2 regions of the Lysinibacillus sp. FSL K6-3209 genome follow, and region 2 is predicted to be linked to the other one. Evidence: riboswitches for the same ligand, from Rfam matches in the RefSeq annotation. Region 2 holds a riboswitch; the other holds the start of a gene.
What was found. A riboswitch is a leader RNA that binds a small molecule or an ion and turns the genes downstream of it on or off. The one in region 2 is predicted to bind FMN.
Positions count from the first base shown of each region.

Region 1: it holds a riboswitch for FMN, as region 2 does, so the genes downstream of both, MHH88_RS06435 (ECF transporter S component) here and ribE (riboflavin synthase) in region 2, are expected to answer to the same signal.

Region 1 is NZ_CP150264.1:1,369,634-1,373,067, reverse strand. It holds gene MHH88_RS06440 (sodium-dependent transporter) at 1-962, opposite strand, end outside; gene MHH88_RS06435 (ECF transporter S component) at 1,142-1,729, opposite strand; FMN riboswitch at 1,954-2,150, opposite strand; gene MHH88_RS06430 (RNA polymerase subunit sigma) at 2,401-3,434, opposite strand, start outside.
Region 2 is NZ_CP150264.1:1,681,243-1,684,676, forward strand. It holds gene MHH88_RS07955 (ABC transporter ATP-binding protein) at 1-108, shown strand, start outside; gene MHH88_RS07960 (hypothetical protein) at 105-893, shown strand; FMN riboswitch at 1,002-1,127, shown strand; FMN riboswitch at 1,248-1,373, shown strand; gene ribE (riboflavin synthase) at 1,561-2,199, shown strand; gene ribB (3,4-dihydroxy-2-butanone-4-phosphate synthase) at 2,256-2,888, shown strand; gene ribE (6,7-dimethyl-8-ribityllumazine synthase) at 2,906-3,373, shown strand.

The DNA of each region.
Region 1 (3,434 bases), 310 kb from region 2:
AACGACGAAGTTAATGTCGCAAATAAAAATAGTAATAAAAACAGGGCCAAAAACACTTCCCCAAAAGGCATTTGGCTAAATGCTGTCGGTAGCACCATAAATAATAAGCCAGGCCCAGCTTGCGGTTCCAAATCAAAAGCAAATACAACTGGGAAAATAGCTAGCCCTGCTAAAAACGACACAAGTACTGTCAAAATAACAACGGAACCTGCTGAATTTGGTAAACTAACATCTTTTTTCAAATACGAACTATATGTAACCAAACAAGAGAAACCTACTGCCAAACCAAAGAATGACTGCCCTAGCGCCTCTAGTAACGCTTTACCTGTTATATTAGAAAAATCAGGCCATAAGAAGAATTTCACACCTTCCATTGCCCCATCTAAAGTTAATGCACGAATAACAAGAATGATAAACATCACAAATAACAATGGCATCATCCATTTATTTGCTTTCTCAATACCATTTTGTACACCTAGCGAAATAACAAGTACATTGGTTAATGTAAATAACGCTAAACCTAGTAATGTAATCCACGGTGTGCTAATAATCTTTCCAAATAAATCGCCTGGATTAACTGAAGAATCAATAACTGCACCCGATATTCCAAGGCCGCTATAAATAAAAATCCATCCTCCTACAACACTGTAAAAGGTTAATAATAGAAAACAACCCAATACACCCATACGTCCAACCCAAGCCCATGCCGGTTTCGTTGGCACAACTTTTTTATAGGCAGTGACAGCTTCCGATTGCGTACCCCGCCCTAAAATATACTCGGATAATAACATCGGTAGGCCGATTAATAATGTAAAAAGCACAAAAATCAGGAAAAATGCGCCTCCACCACTTTGCCCTGTGACATAGGGTAACTTCCAAATAGCCCCTAGCCCAATTGCCGCACCCGCTGATGCTAAAATAAATCCTAATTTACTAGACCATTGTCCTTTATTCTCACTCATCTCTTCAATCTCCTCAAAACTAACTAATCTCTTATTAATTGTACATTAAAATAGTAAATTAGACTAGACAGTTCCTGAATTTCCCAGCATGCTATTGGATCCATAAAAAAACTGCACCTCCATTTGTTAGATGTGTCTAACAATTGGTGTGCAGTTCAATATGCTCGAGGTGAAATGAATTATTTTGATAAATACATTGTGCGTTGTTGGTTGATCCATTTGCGCATCGTTGTGAATAATAACGCCATAATCGCCGTTAATAACACACCTTTCACGATATTAAATGGTAAAATGCCTGCAACAATCATTGTGTATAATGAATCGCCAACGACTGGCTCCATTCCTAAGAAATAAGTGTACATCGGTAAAAATACTGCGATATTTAACAAGCTCATTCCAACCGCCATCACAATCGTTCCTGTTGCTAATCCTCCAACAAGACCTCCAATCGTTTTAAAACGGTTAAAAATAAATGATACTGGTAAAATAAATAATATGCCTGTTACAAAGTTTGCAATATGACCAACTGGCACTCCTGTTGGCGTACCAGAGAAAATCCAATCTAAGACATTTTTAAATAGCTCTACTAAAATACCTGCTACTGGGCCCATCGTGATGGCTGCAAGTAAGGCAGGCATATCACTGAAATCCACTTCCAAAAAGGCTGGGAACGGTGGAATCGGGAAATTAAATAACATTAATAAAAACGAAATACTACTCAGCATACCAATCGTAATAAACGATTGCAGTTTGACATTTTTCTTCATTGAAAACTCTCTCCTCTTTGCTGATTCAATCTTGCAAGAAGAAAGGTTACGACGTAATCGATTGTTTTTCACGAAAAAACCCTTATGCAAATCAGCATAAGGGAGAAAAGGCATGAGTAAATAACGCCATTACTAGCTATTTTTTGTGCATAGCGTGCACTTAAAGACACACTAAAAAAACGTTCGCACATAGCTTAATTCGTAACAACGAATGACGATCGTACCTTCATCTTCTCCCATCCAGACTATACTGTCGGCCTTGGAATTACACCAAGTCAGCCATGCAAAAAAATCTTTGCACAGGTCGCGGGCTGAAGAGCCATCTAGTAAATCATGCGAACTACTGTAGCTTACTACTACACTAGCGATTTACAACTCTATTACCGCCGGTCGGGATTTTCACCCTGCCCCGAAGATGAATCAATATTATTTTATAAACTAACTATAATGTTTTATCACATAAAAGTAAATACTTCTGCTTAAAATAATCCGATTAAATTTGTATGTTTTAATAAATGAAGCATTTTGCGAGAAATCATGGAGTAGCTTACCCGCGGAGCAAAGTCACTTACCCGCGATATTTTATCATTTACCCGCGAATCAAGGTGCTTTACCCGCGGTATTTCAATTATAAAAAAACAGCTATCTCTATCTGATAGCTGTTTTCTATATTATGGCATCATTTGTTTATTGGCACCTACAGGCATTGGTAAAAAATTTGTTAAATCAAAGCCTTCCCAACTTTCCTGTACAATGTTATCTAAACGTATCTTTTTATCAAAGCTTGACGCAGTCAACATCATCGCCTCGATTAATTGTGTTGCCCGTACGGCATCCATTGTCGTTAAATCAAGTGGTGCGTCAAATGTGACCACAACCCCATCTTCTTCTTCTTTTACAGTGTATGTGACATTTTCCGGAACAACTGGCACATAAACATCATCCTTTTTGTCTCGCATCGCCAGTAGAGCCTCTGTCACAGTAGGATACGTTTGATGGAAATCAGGCGATAAATATTCAGTCCCGTTTCCCTCTGTATATAAATAATAGTTATAATGATTATCTTTTGTTAGCGCTATAGGCTCACTCGGCTCTTCTGCTTGCGAAAACTCGTAAGCTGAACCATCTGCCTGTTTAATGGCAATGGCTTTATATTCGGATTCGGAAAAAGTATCTTTTAACGAGCTTAAATATTTCGTGACAGATGCCGAAGCTACATCATAATCATTTTCTTCTGGTAATACGTGCACAAGCGTCTTACCTTCTTCTTTTAACTCACCTTTGTACGGATGATAGTCCGTTAAACCCATTGCTTCTTCATCAATTTGAGGTGCGTATTTTTTATACATTTGTAAAGTTGTTGGTTTCTTCTTCCCAAAATCAGCAGTTATTTTTTCGTTCTTAATAATATAGGTCATTGGTATACTATCAGCCTTGCCACCAGGTAAACCAATTCTGAAAACGACTGCATCGACTAAATCATCTTCGTAAACAGATGTCCGCAACGATAGGATACGAGCATGCTCAGCACCAATATTCGCTTTCATCACACTATCTGCATCTGCATTTTCACTTTCTGTGACCGACCGATCCTCCTGCATGGAAGAATAATTTTCGATTGGGGCGTTTGCTTCATCCTTTACGGAAGAATTGTTCGATACATAGATGTACCCTGCTATTGATAGTACAAAAATTGCAGCAACAC
Region 2 (3,434 bases):
AGGTTGATTCGTGATGCAATGGACAACAACATGGATATCGTTAAATTTGAAGTTGGAAGCAGTGAGACGTTAGAAGAAATCTTTTTAAAAATGGTGGTGAGTGTATGACACCTTTATATATTTTAACGAAAAAAGAGTATGTACAAATGTTTCGAGAGTTTAAGATCCTTTGGTTACCTCTTGTTTTTATGTTTTTAGGCGCAACACAACCAGTAGTTACATACTATTTACCTTCAATTTTAGCAGCGCTCGGTGGAAATCAAGGCATTACGATTGATCCTGCAATCATGCAGCAGGATGGAGAACAAGTAATGGCGGCAACTCTTGGCTCGCAGTTTGATCAGCTGGGCATTATGGTAATTGTTATTGCCATAATGAGTATAATTCAGTCAGATAAAGCGAATGGGATGCTTGATTTTATATTAACAAGACCTGTAAAGGTAGGATCCTATATCGGTGGAAAACTTTTTTCTAATTTCTCATTTGTAGCGCTTAGTGTGACATTTGGCTATTTTGTATCTTACGTTTATGTAAATTTCTTGTTTAGTAATATTCCATTTTTTACGCTGATATTAGCGCTTGGATTTTACTTAGTATGGGTACTTTTTATGATTTCTTTTACTTCGATGATTAGTACTATTTTTAATGGACAGGGCGTTATAGCTTTAATTAGTATCGTTTGCTTGTTACTGTTGAAAATCATTAGTGGTTTACATCCAATAATTGATTTAGTGAATCCTGCTGGCATGAGTCAACAGGCAATGATGGTATTAATAACAGGTTCAATAGATTCACAACTATATGGAAATATGGTGATAACGTTCATATGGATTACTTTAACTGTAACAATTTCGCACTATTGGATTTCGAGGAAGAAATACCATAAAAATTAATAGAGTATAGCTTTTTTTGGCAAAAATAAGTAATCAGCATGCGTGCATTAAAAAATTTTAGGTGGATAATCTATTAAAATAATGTTATCGTATGAAGTAACTAAATAATATATCCTTCAGGGTAGGGTGAAATTCCCAATCGGCGGTGATGAAGTAATTCAAAGTCCGTGAGCGCAAGCTGATTTGGTGCAAATCCAAAACCGACAGTTACAGTCTGGATGGGAGAAGGATGAAAGTATAAGCTTTTTAAATTCGTATGACTTTAAAAGGTCTATTTGGCTACGCTTATATGAAATATAACTTCCCATCGCTTCTGTTGGGAAGTTTTTTATTTAGGGAAAAATTGAATAGGTATCTGTTCTTCGGGGTAGGGTGAAATTCCCAATCGGCGGTGATGAAGCAATTCAAAGTCCGTGAGCGCAAGCTGATTTGGTGCAAATCCAAAACCGACAGTGATAGTCTGGATGGGAGAAGAACAATAAGATGGCAGCCTGTGGAAAATTTTTGTATTCACTAGGTTTATTTCGTGACGTCTTATGTATTAGTACTCCCAAACCCCTTTTATGCTAAAGGGGTTTTTTCTTTGTTTTGGTCATAAAAAATGAAAGGGGGATTAACATAACTATCAAAAGGTTTACGACATAGGTTTGAGAAAGTAGGTGGAAAAATGTTTACAGGTATTATTGAGGATATTGGCACAGTAAAAACCTTGCAAAGCGATAGGCAAAGTATGGAAATAACAGTGATTTCGCCCAAAATAGTAGCGGATGTGAAGCTCGGGGATAGTATAGCCGTTAATGGGGTTTGTTTGACAGTAACTCATTACAATGACCAAGAGCTGACAATGGATGTAATGCCTGAAACAGTGAAAGCGACGAATTTACAGCAATTAACTGTTGGTCATGCAGTCAATTTAGAGCGTGCAATGCCAGCCAATGGACGATTTGGTGGTCATTTTGTTTCAGGTCATGTAGATGGTGTAGGGAAAATTATACGCAAACGCCCAATGGCAAATGCGGTCTATATTGATATCGAACTTTCAGAGAACTTAACTAGCTATTGTATTCCTAAAGGTTCAATCACAATTGATGGAACGAGTTTAACGCTCTTTCATGTTGAAAAAAACAGTGTCACAGTATCGCTTATTCCACACACATATAAAGAAACCGTACTAGGTGTTAAAAATGTTGGGGCACTGGTCAATATTGAAACCGATTTAGTAGGCAAATACATTATTCACCAGTTAAAGGGTGGTCTGCAATCGTCAACCATTACAAAAGATTACTTAGCGAAGCATGGTTTTTAACCTGCTATAGAAAGAAAAAAACATACATTGAAAGTCAAATCTATTAGGAGGTGGCAATGTTGCTACATTCAATTGAAGAAGCAATTGCCGATTTAAAACAGGGCAATATGATTGTTGTTGTGGATGATGAAGACCGTGAAAATGAAGGAGATCTACTGGCCCTTGCAGAGTTTATGTCACCAGAAACGATCAATTTCATGGCAACATATGGAAGAGGTCTTATTTGTACACCTATTTCACAGCAGCTCGCACAAAAATTAGCGTTACAGCCAATGGTCATAAATAACACCGATAATCACCAAACAGCGTTTACTGTCAGTATTGACTATAAAGAGACAACAACAGGCATTAGTGCTTTTGAACGTGCTTTGACGATTCAAAAAATGATAGTGTCACATGCACAAGCATCGGATTTTCGTCGACCTGGACATGTTTTTCCGCTAATTGCGAAAGAAAATGGGGTATTAGAGCGCCGAGGACATACGGAGGCTACTATCGATTTAGCAAAACTTTGCAACAGTGTACAAGCTGGCGTGATATGTGAAATTATGGGCGATAATGGAGAAATGCTGCGCTTTGATGAGTTAGTCAAATATGCACAAAAACATAAATTAAAAATGATTTCGATTGACGCATTAGCAACATATCGTCGTCAACATATGCAAATAGAAAATTCACTTACTATGTAAAAGAGGAGAATGAAATGATGGGAAAAACATTTGAAGCACAATTAATTGGCAATGATTTAAAAATAGCGGTGGTTGTTGGTCGTTTTAATGAATTTATAACAAGTAAATTATTAAGTGGTGCATTAGATGGGCTAAAGCGTCATGGTGTAGACGATGATTTAATAGATGTTGCGTGGGTGCCAGGTGCATTTGAAGTACCGTTTATCGCAAAGCAACTAGCTGAAACGAAAAAATATGATGCCATTATAGGTTTGGGTACAGTTATTCGTGGCTCTACAACACATTATGATTATGTGTGTAACGAATCAGCTAAAGGCATTGCAAACGTATCGCTTTCGACAAATGTACCAGTTATTTTTGGGATTGTCACAACGGAAAATATTGAACAAGCGATTGAACGTGCTGGAACAAAATCTGGCAATAAAGGTTATGACGCAGCAATGTCCGCAATTGAAATGGCTAATTTACAAAAAATGATTGGCTAAAAGGATATATCTATATTTAGAATTAATGAATTATCTCACTGGTGTAAGATTTATTGCATAA